2 regions of the Vibrio sp. JZG10 genome follow, and region 1 is predicted to be linked to the other one. Evidence: predicted binding sites of a transcription regulator. Region 1 holds the regulator's gene; the other holds the start of a gene.

Region 1 (8,364 bases):
CACATTTTACCGTACCCCACTCAATGACAAGGCATTGTTACGTGCTATAGTGGGTTATCGACCGTGCAGTAGCAGCCTACTGCACATTACAGGTAAGTAATTTTCGACAAGGTTTGTCATGTCAGCTAAACACCCAATTATTGCGGTTACTGGTTCATCTGGTGCCGGCACGACCACTACATCTGAAGCCTTCCGTAAGATGTTCAATATGATGAACGTTAAACCCGCATGGGTTGAAGGCGACAGCTTCCATCGCTTTACTCGCCCTGAAATGGATATAGAAATCCGTAAAGCGCGCGAGCAAGGTCGACACATTAGCTACTTTGGCCCTCAAGCTAATGACTTTCCAGGATTGGAAGAGTTTTTCCGTAAATATGGTCACGATGGCGCAGGCAGCGTACGTCGCTACCTACACACCTTTGACGAGGCCGTACCTTATAATCAAATGCCTGGTACCTTCACACCATGGCAGGACTTACCGGAGAACAGTGACGTTCTCTTCTATGAAGGCTTGCACGGCGGTGTTGTGGATGGCGATGTTAATGTCGCGCAACATGTGGATTTCTTGATTGGTATGGTACCAATCGTAAACTTAGAGTGGATCCAAAAGTTTGTGCGTGATACTCGTGACCGCGGTCATTCACGAGAAGCAGTAATGGATTCTATCGTGCGCTCGATGGACGATTATCTTAACTACATCACACCACAATTTTCTCGCACTCATATTAACTTTCAGCGCGTCCCAACGGTCGATACCTCTAACCCACTTAACGCGAAAGGTATCCCAAGCCTGGATGAGAGCTTTGTCGTTATTCGCTTGCGTGGGATAAAGAAAGTCGACTTCCCATATCTCCTGGCTATGATTGATGGCTCATTCATGTCACGCCACAACACGATTGTCGTACCAGGCGGTAAGATGAGCTTTGCAATGGAGCTCATAGTTCGGCCTATCCTACAACAGCTCATCGAAACAGGGAAAATTGGCTAAAAACCTGCCTGCGAAGATGTTTACTTTTCATACCGTGATCATGTGCACAGTTTTGCTTACAAAATCTCAATCATGGCACGATTAAAATCAAGAAATCGTTTTCGAAAAAGGATACTATTTCTTACCGAAACACAAGAGAGCTTGCAGCATATAAAAAGTGCTCTTATTCTAGTAGGCCTAATTCAGGCTTAGCTAAAATATGGATAGCGCAAGCGTACCCTGCAGAGGAAGTGAGATATTATGGTTCTAGGTAAACCTCAAACCGACCCAACATTAGAGTGGTTTCTTTCACACTGTCATATTCATAAGTACCCTTCAAAGAGCACGCTAATTCACGCGGGCGAAAAGGCAGAAACTTTGTACTACATCGTTAAAGGTTCTGTTGCGGTTCTTATCAAAGACGAAGAAGGTAAGGAGATGATCCTTTCTTACCTAAACCAAGGAGACTTTATTGGTGAACTTGGTCTATTCGAGGAAGACCAAGAGCGCACAGCTTGGGTTCGTGCTAAATCTCCTTGTGAAGTTGCTGAAATTTCTTTCAAGAAATTCCGTCAGCTTATCCAAGTAAACCCAGACATCCTAATGCGCCTTTCTGCGCAGATGGCTCGTCGTCTTCAAGTAACTAGCCAAAAAGTGGGTGACCTGGCGTTCCTAGACGTAACTGGTCGTATCGCTCAGACGCTTCTGAACCTTGCAAAACAACCAGACGCAATGACTCACCCAGACGGCATGCAAATCAAGATCACTCGTCAAGAAATCGGTCAAATCGTTGGCTGTTCTCGTGAGACAGTAGGTCGTATCTTGAAAATGTTAGAAGAGCAGAACTTAATCTCTGCGCACGGTAAAACTATCGTGGTTTACGGTACTCGTTAATCTCAAACCAGAGTGACGCGAACAAAATTATAAAAGCCACCAATGGCGACATTGGTGGCTTTTTATTTGTCTTGTAACCACATTGAGCTCAGAGCAACAAAAGACTAATGAGCAAGTTGATTAGCCGAAAGGTTAACCCTAAAAGTTAACCATTCGTACTTTCAAAGATTTTGTCCGCTGAAGCCGCCACAAAACCTGGGTACAGCTCACCGTTTTCCATCGGGTAGCGCTTAGCAAACTCGTAAAAGCCACCAGGGATAATTTCAGTGCCTTCGCTAAAGCGAACCGCCACTTTATCCGCCATGGTCGATGATTGTTCTAGCAGCACCTCAGGAGTGCCCTTCACTTCCCCGCCGTTTTCATTAATGGTAAATCCGGCCGTACGTAAGTGATCGTTTACTTGCTTCACTTCTTCGTATTCATTGAGCTGGTTAACGCTCACCGTGAAGTGGTTTGCGCCGTAACCATGCGCAGCCAACCATGATGCATACTCACTTTCTTTAGCCAACGTTTGGTAGTCAGCAAAGCTTAAATCCCACAAGCGTCCACCATGTAAGAATGCGCTATCGTTCAGCTTGCCTGCATCGACTTGTGCCACCAGCTTTTTCACAATCTCTTGCAGCTCAGGTGAACACTCCTCAACTTTTAGCTCACTAATAAAGACTTTAGGTTGCTTCGGATCAGGGTGCTCATAGTGTTTAGCAACCAACTTTTTACTTTCGAAAACGTAGTCACCACATGCCTGGTAGCCAATGGCTACAAATGGTTTAGCTAAGGTTTCGATACCAAGAGGCGCAATATTGAAGGTACGTAAAGCTATATGATCATTAATCAGAGGCTCATCTTCTTGAAGCAGCTGATGTACTTTCGCAGCAGAAGGGCAAAGACGTTGAATGTAATCTTGCCATAGCGATTCAAATAACACATCGGGCGTCATAACGACTCCTTGTTACGAGATGTAGAGTTAAAAGGTAAGCGGAAGTTGACTGCTCGTTCACAACGAAAAGTTGTCCAGAATAATGAACGAGCAGCCATCAACCTGTGACGGTAAATGCCAGTCAGTCAACACGCTTTTCCGAGTCTTTGCTCACTTTCCGTGTTCTGCCAACGATCACTACAACCCATACCTAAATGATTCGCCGGCAAGGTGAGCCGCAATACATGGTTGCGACTCTGTTATTAAAACTTATAGCGCCACACCTGGGCTTAATGTTGCAGGCAAGATAGTCTCTTGACCTTCCATTGATGCCATCGGGTACGCACAGTAGTCTGCTGCGTAATAAGCGCTTGGACGTAGGTTACCTGACGCACCAGGGCCACCAAATGGCGCATCACCACTTGCACCTGTGAGCTGGCGGTTACGGTTCACGATCCCTGCACGAATATGGTCAACGAAGTATTCCCATTCTTGGTCGTCAGTTGAAACTAAACCAGCAGAGAGACCAAAGCGCGTGTCGTTCGCCAGTTCTACGGCTTTTTCTAGCCCTTCGTAACGCACCACTTGCAGAAGTGGACCGAAGTACTCTTCATCTGGTAGCTCAGCAATGTCCGTTACATCAATAATGCCCGGAGAAACAAACGCCGCCTCTCCTGCTTTAGCTTCAATCAAGCTTTCACCACCAAGTGATTGAAGGTTCGCTTGTGCATCGAGAATGAACTTGGCTGCGGCAACGGAGATTTGCGGCCCCATAAATGGCGCAGGCTCTGCAAATGGTTGGTCTACGCGAATATTCTTCGTCGCTTCAACCAGTTTCGTGATGAGCGCATCACCTTTCTCACCCAATGGCACGTACAAACGACGAGCACACGTACAACGTTGACCAGCACTGATAAACGCTGACTGGATGATGGTGTACACCGTGGCATCCAAATCACCATATTTATCAGAGATCACCATCGGGTTATTACCACCCATTTCTAGTGCTAACATCTTGTCTGGTTGACCCGCAAATTGACGGTGCAATACATGCCCCGTGTTCGCGCTGCCCGTGAACAGTACGCCATCAATGCCTTTCGCATCAGCAAGCGCAATACCGGTTTCTTTCGCACCTTGGACAAGGTTGATCACGCCTTTCGGCAGACCTGCTTCTTCCCAAAGTTTCATAGCTAGCTCGCCAGTCCAAGGCGTTTGCTCGGATGGCTTGAACACAACGGTGTTACCCGCTAGTAACGCAGGCACAATGTGACCATTTGGTAGGTGACCAGGGAAGTTATATGGCCCAAATACCGCCATCACGCCCAGTGGGCGATGACGCAACACAATTTGATTGCCCGCCGCTTCACGGCTCGCTTCACCGGTGCGGTCATGGTAAGCACGAATAGAGATTGCAATTTTACCTGCCATTGCCGCTGCTTCAGTGCGCGTTTCCCAAATTGGCTTACCAGTTTCTTTGGCAATGACTTCGGCGATTTTTTCGCTGTTCTCTTTTACTTTCTCAGCAAAAGCCAACACGATCGCTTCACGCTCTGCAAATGGGCGTTTTTTCCAGTCAATAAACGCTTCACGCGCTGCAGATACCGCTTGATTCACCTGCTCTGCCGTTGCACCGTTGCCTTGCCAGATCACTTCTTGGTTGTAAGGTGACAGAGACGTAAATGCTTCACCCTGACCTTGTACCCATTCACCTGCAATCCAATGTGTCATTGTTTCTATCCTTAAATTCTGTCGTCTGTTACTGCGGAAGAAGGCGAACAAAATCCCCTTCCTCAACCAAAAGTGCATCCGCAACGTCTGGTGCGATCATGACGCTTTGTGTTTCAGCGTCATACGCCGCTTTGGTGACTGCTGCGCGGAAGTTTTCGAACGATGAGTTGCACATCAAGAAGTCTTGCGTACTGCTATGTTGTGCAATTTTCACTTGCGCACGGAACGAGTGACGTACCGATTCAATATTGCGTAAGTCACATTCAACGGTTGGACCCGCATCGAAAATATCCACGTAACCACGGTTAGTGAAGCCTTCACGCTCAAGCAGCTTTAATGCTGGGCGAGTATTGTCATGCACTTGGCCAATGACAGCTTGCGCTTCTGGACTCAACAGGTTGATGTAAATAGGCAGCTTCGGCATTAAGTCAGCAATAAAGCCTTTCTTGCCGATACCTGTCAGGTAATCCGCAAGCGTGAAATCGATGGAGAAGAAATGCTCTTGTAACCATTGCCAGAACGGCGAGTTGCCTGCGTCGTCTGAAACACCACGCATCTCCGCAAAGATCGTTTCAGAGAAACGCTCTGGGTGCTCAGCCATCATGAGGAAACGACACTTCGACATGAGACGACCATTCAGACCTTGGCGGAATTTCTCACGCAAGAACAAGGTACAAATTTCGCTGTTACCCGTGTAGTTGTTACCAAAAGTAAGCAGTTTGACGACATTATTGACGCCAAGCTTTGGTGACGAGTGCACCACTTTACTAATGTGATACGAGTAAAATGGGACATCCCAGCCGATAGATGCTTCGATTCCGGTGGTACCCGCAACCTCACCCGTTTCAGAGTCAAAGCCGACCATCAGGTAGCCTTCATCACCTGGTTCTGCCACATCTGGCTTACCAAAGCTGTACTCTGAGTGTTTGATTCGATTGGTTAACAGTTCTTCGTTAACCGGTAGAGATGTAAATCCGTGACCAGACTCCACCGCACAAGTGTGCAGCGCGTCATAATCCGACATCGCGATAGGGCGAACTACTAGCATCAATACTCCCTCCAGATGCAAGAAGATCCTAACTATATTGTAGGAACAATTCCCCCATCAGAGATCCTTGACGGGGGTGTCTGCGTTGACGTTGAAACTGATATCGCGCTTAAACTAAAGTCGCGATCGCTTTATCCAGTTTCGCCAAGCCTTCTTCAATTTCTTGTTGTGTGATAACGAGTGATGGTGTGAAACGTACGACATTGGCACCCGCAACCAATACCATTAGACCTTGTTTGCCTGCAGCGACGAGAACATCACGTGCGCGGCCTTGCCATTCTTCATTCAGTGCAGCGCCAAGCAATAGGCCTTGACCGCGCACTTCTGAGAAGATGTTGTACTTCGCGTTGATCTTCTCTAGACCTTCGCGGAACATCGCTTCGCGTTCTAGCACACCAGCCAACACTTCAGGCTTAGTAACTTCGTTCACAACTGCTTCTGCTACAGCACACGCGAGTGGGTTACCGCCGTATGTTGAACCGTGCGTACCGACTTTCATGTGCTCTGCTAATTTTGCAGTAGTCAACATTGCACCGATTGGGAAACCGCCACCAAGTGATTTCGCGGTGCTTAGAATATCAGGTGTAATACCTAAACCTTGGTAAGCGTAGAAGTTACCTGTACGACCATTACCGGTTTGCACTTCATCGAAGATCAGTAGCGCGTTGTGTTTGTCACACAGCTCACGTACTGCTTGAGCAAACTCAGGCGTTGGTGGCACGATACCGCCTTCACCTTGTAGCGGCTCCATCATCACCGCACATGTGCGATCAGACATGTGTGCCTGTAGTGCTTCGATATCATTGTAAGGTAAGTGGGTAACGTCACCAGGCTTAGGACCAAAACCGTCAGAGTAAGCCGCTTGACCACCAACCGTTACGGTAAAGAACGTACGACCGTGGAAACCTTGTTTGAATGCGATGATTTCTGATTTCTCAGCACCATGTACGTCAGCAGCGTAACGACGTGCCAGCTTAAGTGCCGCTTCGTTCGCTTCTGCGCCAGAGTTAGCAAAGAATACTCGCTCAGCAAAGCTCACTTCTGTTAGCTTTTTCGCCAGACGAAGTGCTGGTTCGTTCGTCATCACGTTACTTAAGTGCCAAAGCTTGTTAGCTTGCTCTGTTAATGCGTTTACCATTACTGGATGACAATGGCCAAGACAGCTCACTGCAATACCACCAGCAAAGTCGATATATTCATTACCTTCCTGATCCCAAACACGTGAACCTTCACCTTTAACAGGGATCATTTCCATCGGGTTATAGCAAGGTACCATTACCTCATCGAATAAACCGCGCTCTACTTTAATTTCCGTTGTCATTGCACATTCCTTCTTGATACCGCATGCGTAGCAGATAAGCGAATTTAACCGGCTCTCTTTGCCAGCAAATAATGTTTTGCATTTAAGCTATTGCGGCATTGTATTTACATTTAATTAACCATTTCAATAGTGATTTATTCTTTTTGTTCTCGAAAGCAACTTCCATTAATCACTGCTTATGACTATTTATGCATCAAGAAAGTAAAATAGAGAAGCGATTTTTTATAAATGTTATGTAATACAGGGGATAGAAGGTTTTAAAAGACATGAATAGACAAAGAGGCCAGAATGAACCGCATAGTTTTGCAATCCACTCACCTCGGCAAAAAGATGAATGATTTGTTAAGAAAAGTGATCGCGATCAGATCGCTTTACGTGCTAAAAAGTTCGCGAGCAACTCGTGACCTTGCTCTGTTTTGATCGATTCTGGGTGAAACTGCACTGCGTCAATTGGCAGAGTTTTATGTTGGTAACCCATGATTTCGTCCATACTTCCATCCGGCAGCTCAGTCCATGCGGTCAGTTCAAACACATCGGGTAACGTACCGTTTTTCACCACGAGAGAGTGATAACGGGTTACGGTGAGTGGGTTATTCAGGTTTTTAAACACACTGCGACCATTGTGACGAATAGGTGACGTTTTCCCATGCATCACTTGTCGGGCGCGCACGACTTCCCCACCAAACACTTGCGCTATCGCTTGATGACCAAGGCAAACACCCAATATTGGAAGCTTACCAGCGAAGTATTCTATAGCTTGTAGAGAGATACCTGCCTCGTTTGGCGTACACGGTCCAGGTGAGATCACCAAGTGAGTTGGGTTCAACGCTTCAATCCCTTGAATGTCGATTTCATCGTTACGCACGACTTTTACACTAGCGCCAAGCTCGCAAAAGTATTGGTAGAGGTTGTAAGTGAAAGAATCGTAGTTATCGATGATCAACAACATAGAGTGTCAGCTGCTCCAATCCGTTTAGGCAAGACTTAAGAGATGATTGTCTGGTTTGCGACAATTAAGGGCGGTATTTTGCAACACCAAACTAGAAAGGCAAGTCTTTGTGCAATAAAAAGGCCAGCATCGGCTGGCCTTTGGTCTTTACAGCTGTATTTTAGGAGATAAAGGCTTAGTTGCGGCGACGTAGTAAGCCAAGTCCAAGCATCGCGAGTAGCGCGCCAAAACCAAACGAACCACCATCTGAATCCTTCGAACCTTCTGCACCCGTTTCAGTTTGCGTCATTGAGACATCACGAACAGAGCTAAACTTAACGACGTTGCCTGTCGAGTCTGTCACTTTCTCTTCTAACTGGTAATTACCTTGTTCTGGCGCTTGTTCAAACTCAATATTCACGCTGCGTGCGTCAATGTCAGTTTGAGTCAAGGTTTGGCTAGCCGAGTAAACTTTTGCATCACTGCTTGTCGCGGCCGCTTGTGTGGATGCTGTTAAGTTCACTGTCACAATATCGCCCGCAACCGCAGTTGGTGGTAGACG
Region 2 (8,364 bases), on a different contig from region 1:
ATCATCCTATTTGCCGTCACAATTGCCATTATGATGGGAGGAATGAGTGATATTCACGGGAAGTTTGGCACCGTGTCTAAATCATCCCTACCTCTGGTATCGTTATCTAACCAAACCAGTGTTGAACTGCTTTCTGCCGACAAATCGTTTAAAGATTTTCTGACGACAGAGAATAAACAACGCATGGATGAAATGCGTCAGGAATTTGCTAGATCTCAACAACGTTTCGAATCCACTTTGGCTCAACTGGAAACTGCAAGCCAAATCTACCCTTCTCTTGCCGAACCGTTTTCACAATTAAAAGCGTTAGAGCAGAGCTATTTTACTGAAGCTCTTGAAGCCATGGACAACTACGAAGCGATGTTCGCTGCGCAAGAAAAAGTGCAAAAATCGTCACGTCGCTTCCAAAAGCTGAATACCGAGTTGTCGGTCGGACTTAAAGAATATGTGGCAGATCAAACCAGCATTTCTGTCAAAGTCATGGCGAAGAGTTACTTCATTAAGCTAAAAGATGCCGAAGTTATAACCTCTGATGCCCTCGCCAGCTCTGATCCTGAGTTTGTTACGCAAGCCGTGACCAAAAACCGCAAAGCAGTGACTCATTTGAACTATGCTTTCCGTGGTTTAGTTACTCAATTACCTGAACTAAAAACAGCATTTGGTGAGTCGGTAGAACAATTCACACGCGACGTGGGAATGCGTGGAGGGGTCTTAGACCAGCACAATAATTACCTCAATGCTCGTGCAGCGCTATACAACAACATCGCCAACCTAGCGAATAAAGTTGATTCAACCATGGCGATTCTTGAGCAATTTACGACAACCGCAACGGATAAACTTAATGAATCGTTAGCAGACGCTGGTGACATTTATTCTGCGGGTGTGACGAAAGCCATCATCATTGGCGTTGTTGTCGTGCTACTTGCCACAGCGATTGGCTACCACATCGCGCATAGCGTTCGCGAACCATTGACTCGTATTCTAAAAGTGCTTGAAAGCCTGACTGAAGGTGACATGACAGAACGTATCGATATTCGCTATAACAACGAGTTCAGCCGAGTGAGTGGACACATTAACTCACTAGCCGACAGTCTTCACGAGATCTTAGTGAAACTCAACGAAGCGTCAGAGAACCTATCTTCGACCGCAGCAACAAACGAAAGCACGTCTTCGCAAGCGCAAAGCAAATTAAGCTCACAACGCGAGCAAACAGCAAACGTTGCGACCGCAATGACGGAAATGTCTCACTCAGTGCAAGAAGTCGCTCAAAGTGCACAAGGCTCACTAGAAATGGTGCAGCGTGTCGAATCTGCCTCTGAAGAAGGCAGAAATGTCATGAGCAGCAATATCTCGACCATAAATCAACTGGAAACGCGTTTGAACGAATCCGTTTCCGCTGTCTCTGAACTGCAAAAAATGAGTGGTCAAATTGGTTCTATCCTCGATGTGATTCGCAACATTGCTGAACAAACTAACCTACTGGCATTGAATGCAGCAATTGAAGCGGCTCGCGCTGGCGAACAAGGTCGCGGCTTTGCGGTAGTGGCCGATGAGGTGCGTGTGCTTGCATCCAGAACCACTCAGTCCACCACTGAAATTGAATCGATGATCAGTAATCTGCAATCCAGCTCTCAGTCAGCAAATCAAGTAATACAAAGCTGTATGAGCGATATGGAGATGTCTGTTGAGCAAGCATCAAAAGCGAACAGCTCAATGGAAGAGATTCAAGCGCTAATCATCGAAATCAGCCAAATGAGTACGCATATTTCGCAAGCGGCAGCAGAGCAAAGTGAAACCTCAGCAGACATTGCACGCAGTATTGAAGATATCAATAGTATCGCCGATGAAAGCTTCCAAGCTATGTCGAGCATCGCACAGACCAGTGAATCCCTGACTCACTTGGCTCATCAGCAGAATGAATTGGTTCACCGCTTTAAGTTATAAATAATTTATAAATTTGAGCATTAATTAGTGCAATCAACTGTATAAGGGCGACTTTTTGTTAAGTCGCCCTTGTTTTTTATCAGCCATGTCTACATATGATTAATATGGCCAGCTCATCCCCTTGCACATCTCTTTTCGAGCGGCCTCATAAAAAGGAAAATCTATGGCTGTTCATGTTGGTATTATCGACCAAGACCCAGTGAGATTGGTCACTCCTCTATTAGATAATCGTACGCTAAGCACACATATCGTCTTCATCGGAGACAAGAGCCAGTTAGATATATTTGACCGACTGAGTGCCGTTTTAGAGCAACGAGACATTACTTCCGAATTTTTTGAAATCCCATCCGCCGTCAATACTTCGCTGATCAAACAAGCGATTCAAAAACTGGCAAAAGATCTCCATAAGCGCGGCGAAGATGTGAAATTGAACGCCAGTTGCGGTCTTCGTCATCGCTTATTGTCTGTGTACGAGGTTTTCCGTACCTATCGCTGGCCAATTTTTGTGGTTGAGCCAAGTAGCGATAAGCTTTGCTGGTTATACCCAGATGGCAAAGAAGATACTCAAGTCGAAGACCACATTACGATTGCTGACTACCTCACTATCTTCGGCGCACGCGGCGAGTTCCACCACGTTGATTTACCTCCTCTTCTTGATAAAAAACTGTATGAACTTGGTGAACGCTGGGCCTCAAATGCGCTTGAACTTGGTCCAGGCTTAGCGACTCTTAACTACCTTGCAACCACATGCCGCAAAGAGCAAAAACTTGATGTGGAGCTTTCTGAAAAGCAACAAGGCTACCGTGAGCTCAACATGCTGCTTTCGGACTTAGTGGAAGCGCAAATCGCCACTTATGAGAATGGCGTTCTAACGTTTGCAGATGAAGATGCACGCCGCTTTTCAAACGGTGAATGGTTAGAGACTCTGGTACACAGCACGGTCAAGCAAATTCAAGATACGATGCCGACGATTCAAGATCGCTCTTTGAATGTTCAGGTTTATCGCAAACTTGGTGAAAGTGAAGTACGCAATGAGTTGGATGTTGCAACAGTGGTAAACAACAAGCTCCACATCATTGAGTGTAAAACCAAAGGCATGCGAGATGACGGCGATGACACCTTGTACAAGCTAGAATCCCTCAGAGATCTACTAGGTGGTTTACAAGCACGTGCAATGCTGGTGAGCTTCCGACCGCTTCGTCACAATGACATTACTCGTGCAGAAGATTTGGGGCTAGCTCTGATTGGCCCTGATGAGCTTAAAGATTTAAGAACGCACCTAACGGCTTGGTTTAAAGACGCAGGCGGCTCGGACGAGATCTAGTATCAGTGATAAGAACTAGAATTCAAAATGATCAAAAGCAGCGTTACAGGCTGCTTTTTTCATACCTAATTTTTAAGTGTGGGTTTAGATAGGTAGAAAAAAACCAGAGGCGTGCCTCTGGTTTTTCCGTTTGTTTAAAATGCCAATTATCGCGGCTTACAGCATTTTACGCGCTGCTTCTACTACCACCTTAATTGAACGAGCTTCCGTCTCTTTCAGAGTTGAATAATCTGGAATCTCTTTTTGTGTACGGTTGATGATTACACCCGCCACACAACCTGCTTTTAGACCAGAGCTCGCACACATTGTTAGCAATGTTGCAGACTCCATCTCAAAGTTAAGTACGCCCATGTCTTGCCATTCTTGCATAGAACCTTGGAAACGCTTAACAACGCGACCAGAGAACGTGTCGTAGCGCTCTTGACCTGGGTAGAACGTATCACTTGAAGCCGTCACACCCATGTGAACCGCAGCGCCAGACTCTTCTACTGCCGCTTTCATTGCAGTTGCTACTTCAAAGTCAGCAACTGCTGGGAATTCCATTGGCGCAAAGTGCAGGCTCGCACCGTCAAGGCGAACTGACCCCGTCGTTACGATCATGTCACCTACGTTTACATGCGGTTGAATTGCACCAGTTGTACCCACACGTAGGAAAGTACGAACACCAAGCTGCGCGAGTTCCTCAACTGCGATAGAGGTAGAAGGGCCACCAATACCTGTAGAGCAAACCACAACAGGTTTACCGTCTAATTCGGCACGGTATAGCGTGTATTCACGGTGACTTGCTAGAAATACTGGGTTTTCCATTTGTTCTGCGATTTTTTGAACGCGCGCTGGATCACCAGGAATGATGGCTAGAGTCGCACCATTAAGATCAGCTTCAGTAACACCTAAATGAAATACAGCTTGAGACATAAGTCGCTCCTTATTGTGGCTTATTTTATGAACAATAAGCTCATTAATCAGTTATTGGGTACAAATGCACTGTAGCGAACCTTCCACCAACATAGAGTGATCACAATCACAATGAGAAAATGTAATGAAACTATAATTTCACCCAAAACAAGCAATGATCACACTTTTGGGGAGTTTGGCTCATTTTGTTGCATAGCGATGCGTGATTTCAAAAACAAACTAAAACATCTTATTAGATTTCGTCGATACGGTTAAAAAAGCCCGAGACACGAATGCCTCGGGCTTTTTATTAGCTAGTTAGGTAGGTCACTTGGCCTGCTTGGACTCAAAACGGAGCAATCTCAACGCATTTAACGTAACCAGTGCAGTTGCGCCGCTGTCGGCTAATACTGCCACCCATAGACCCGTAATGCCCAGTAAACTTGTCACCAAGAAAACGCCTTTCAAACCAAGCGCTAACGCAACATTCTGACGAATATTGCTTAACGTCGCACGCGATAGTTCTATCATGGCAGGTAACTCAATCAGACGATTGTGCGTTAATGCCGCGTCGGCCGTTTCCAGCGCAACATCCGTACCGCCTCCCATCGCAATACCGATACTCGAAGCTTTCATCGCTGGCGCATCATTAATACCATCTCCCACCATTGCAACGGTGTGTTGCTGTGATAGTTTCTCGACGTAATGCACTTTATCTGCTGGTAATAAGCTTGCTTTATAATCCAAGCCTATTCTGGTCGCCATTGCTTCAGCACTTCTCGGGTTGTCACCGGTTAGCATCACCGACGTTATCCCAAGATCCTTCAACGTAGCGATAGCTTCTTGGGCATCTGGGCGCAATGTATCTTGCCATGCAATCACGCCAATGACCTCGTAATCATAACGCACAATGACAACCGTTTTACCTTGTTGTTCCAACGTCACCACTCGCTCTTCGGTTTCTTGAGAAAATGGGAAATCGGCCTTAGAAGGCGTGACTACTTGGACTATTTTCCCATCGACGTAACCAGTGACACCAGAGCCCACTTGCGCGGTTTTATCTAGCGCTTCAGGAATAGGAAGCCCCTGCTGTTGCACTTTATTAACTAAAGAAACCGCGAGAGGATGGCTTGAGCCAACTTCGATTGAGGCTGTCAGGCTAAGTAACTTGTCTTCATCTACATCAAAAGCAAAGACGTCGGTCACCTGCGGCTTACCTTGCGTCAATGTACCGGTTTTATCAAATGCGACGGACTCCACATTACCAAGCAACTCAAGCGCCGCACCACCTTTGATTAATGCCCCCCGCTTCGCCGCAGCCGCCAAGCCAGAAGTAATCGCTGCAGGCGTTGAAATAACCAACGCACACGGACAGGCGATCAGTAACAGGGCAAGTCCTCGATAAATCCACGTTTCCCATGGTTGAGCAAACAACAGTGGTGGCGTGACGATAACCATCAAGGACACCAACATCATCAGCGGCGTATACCAACGGCTGAATTTATCCAGAAAACGTTCTAATGGTGCCTTACGAGATTCTGCTTCTTCAATCAAATGGAGAATTCGGTCAATCGCATTCTCGCCTTGACGAGAAGTCACCTGTAAACGAACGACTTTATCGACAACTACAGCCCCGGCCATCACTTTGCTACCCGTTTGGTGCTCAACGGGAACGGATTCTCCCGTTAACGCGCTTTCGTCAAAACTTGCAAGCGCATCTTGCAACACACCATCCGCTGGCAAACGACCACCGGGTGCAACTTCTATAATATCCCCCGGCTTAAGCTGAGCTGCAGGCACCTCTTTACGCTCACCATCAACAATTAAAATTGAATTTTCTGGGACTAAGTCCATTAGCGCTTGGACACCACTTCGAGCGCGGGATGATGCATATGCTTCTAACTTTTCACCAATAAGGAAAAGCAATAACACCATTGCCGCTTCAGCGGTTTCACCTAAATATAAAGCGCCGATCGCTGCCACACTCATTAACGTTTCAATCGCAAAAGGCGTACCGCTACGCGCCAACTTGAACGCTTTAAGCGCAATTGGGTATAAACCCAGTAAACAGGTCAACGTGAATAACCAAGTGCTTATTTGAGGATCGATCTTAGAAATTATTGCCGCGACAACCATCGCACTAGCAATAGAGAGAATTTGAATGTTGTCTTTTACTACCCCACGCCAGCCCTTCGTTGCGGTATTTGGTTTTGGAGCATCGAGTAAAGAAAGCGGAAAACCTGTTTGTTGGGCTGTATGCTCTATCGTAGAGGTCAGCTCGCGATCGTCAAAATCGACAACCAGTTTTTCTGTTGCAAATAAGACTTTTGCTTGGTTAACACCTTCCAAAGACGTAATAGCCTTCTCAAGCTTTTGCGCACATGAAGGGCAATCCATACCTGACACAAGCCACGAGTTTCGAATTGAGGAATCATTCTCCCTTGAGGGCTCTTCTTCCTCACCAGGGTCGGCGCTACAGCTCCCTCCGCTGCAACATGAACTTTCGGACACTTCTACGCCAGCTTGAGAAATATTGAGTGAAGATTTCACTGGTGCGCAGCACGACTCGCTCGCGCCAAGCGGCACCGCAGTTTTGATTTTGCTAGATTGGCAACCTTGATGTTTCGTACACATAATTTATTTTCCTTATTGGTGTAGGCTCTTTGCCTATGACTAAGGATAAACCTTAGAGCTAGCTCCAAGGTCAAGGTGATTTTTTAAAAACTCGTCGATTGAAAATAAAAAAGACGCCGAAGCGTCTTTCCAAATGACTTATTTAAAATCAAGCACCTATGATATTTGATCAAAAAGGTTAAACTGGATGCTTAAAACACTCATTTAAAGTCATCCCGATGGCGCGCAGCACATCTCGCCTAGTGATAACGCCAACCAATTTACCTTTACCGTCAACCACTGGATACATTTTTGGCTTACCAATCTTCATCATGTCAGCCAACTCAATCACTGACATGTCTGGAGAAACAGATAAAACATCGTCATGCATACACTCTTGAACGGTATGCGTGTCTTGGCAGTGATAACTCGCTTTCACCAATTTATCTAACAAGTCTTGTTCTGATAAGAATCCAACTACCTTTTCATTCTCATCAATGACGGGGCCACCTAATGTGACGCTTTGCATGACTTTATTCAAAGCAGCCGAAAGTGACATATCTTTAGTGAAGGTCACCGCTTGCAACGTCATGTAATCTTTTACTTTTAATGAATGCATTCTTATCTCCTTAAGGGCATTTTATTGCGGCCTTTAGATAAGTGTCGCCTAATTTCCTGAATTTACTAAATGGAAATGAGTAATTTTATTTATAGGTGCAGCCTATTGATCTGAATCAAAATTAAGTCATCATCGGCATTCACTGTTGTTTAATTGAGTACAACTTGCAAATGGGCTCATTTTTAACAGGTGGTAAATACAACAAAGCCAGTCAAATTGACTGGCTTCAATATTGGCGCATAGTTACATTAACAATGATGTCGACGCATATTGTCTAAAATAATACCGGTTGCCATTGCGACATTCAGCGACTCAGCACCACCAAATGCCGGAATCGTGATCTTATTTGTCACGAGCTTCGCAGCTTCTTCACGTACGCCGTGGGACTCGCTGCCCATCAACAAAATACCTTCAGCAGCGAATTCCGTTTTATGAACGCTCTCCCCTTCCAGAAACGCGCCATAAACTGGCAAATTGGCTTCTTCTAAGTAACTTGGCAAATCAACCAGACTCACTTGTACGCGGCCAAAACTGCCCATGGTCGCGCTGATCGTCTTAGGGTTATACGGATCAGCACAATCTGTACTCGCAATAATGTGCTTGATGCCATACCAGTCTGCGACACGAATAATCGTTCCTAGATTACCTGGGTCAGATACACCATCTAGCGCAATCATCAAGCCTTTTGCTTGAGGCACTTTTACACTCGGGATTTCAACCACTGCAATGGCCGCGTTATTGCTCACGAGAGTGCTCGCTTTGGTCAGGTCGTCAAGCGATGCTTCAATGCAATCAAAACCACTTAGCGCACTAGCGTTTTGTTCGAGAAATGCCTCGGTTGCGAAGACATGCTTCACCTTTAATGAACTGCTTGCCAGCTCTAAAACGTTCTTTTCACCCTGAACTAGGAATAAGCCATGCGCTTTACGCTGTTTCTTTTGACCTAAAGCACGAAGCAGTTTTAATTGGT

The links. The regulator CRP, encoded in region 1, controls carbon source genes, mostly activating them, when cyclic AMP is high. The targets are predictions, from matches to a motif close to TGTGANNNNNNTCACA.
Region 2: udp (uridine phosphorylase) is a predicted target of CRP. The motif match lies at 4,279-4,294, and genes of this name have one in related genera.

Annotation. Positions count from the first base shown of each region.
Region 1 covers NZ_JBSUGE010000030.1:15,899-24,262, forward strand. The annotation lists gene ACWYVB_RS22380 (phosphoribulokinase) at 119-988, shown strand; gene crp (cAMP-activated global transcriptional regulator CRP) at 1,229-1,861, shown strand; gene ACWYVB_RS22390 (DUF1338 domain-containing protein) at 2,007-2,798, opposite strand; gene astD (succinylglutamate-semialdehyde dehydrogenase) at 3,048-4,505, opposite strand; gene astA (arginine N-succinyltransferase) at 4,534-5,553, opposite strand; gene ACWYVB_RS22405 (aspartate aminotransferase family protein) at 5,663-6,874, opposite strand; gene ACWYVB_RS22410 (aminodeoxychorismate/anthranilate synthase component II) at 7,236-7,823, opposite strand; gene ACWYVB_RS22415 (ExeM/NucH family extracellular endonuclease) at 7,999-8,364, opposite strand, start outside.
Region 2 covers NZ_JBSUGE010000021.1:66,476-74,839, forward strand. The annotation lists gene ACWYVB_RS19830 (methyl-accepting chemotaxis protein) at 1-1,944, shown strand, start outside; gene ACWYVB_RS19835 (DUF1887 family protein) at 2,108-3,268, shown strand; gene udp (uridine phosphorylase) at 3,425-4,183, opposite strand; gene ACWYVB_RS19845 (zinc/cadmium/mercury/lead-transporting ATPase) at 4,490-6,796, opposite strand; gene ACWYVB_RS19850 (CBS domain-containing protein) at 6,975-7,394, opposite strand; gene ACWYVB_RS19855 (RNA methyltransferase) at 7,643-8,364, opposite strand, start outside.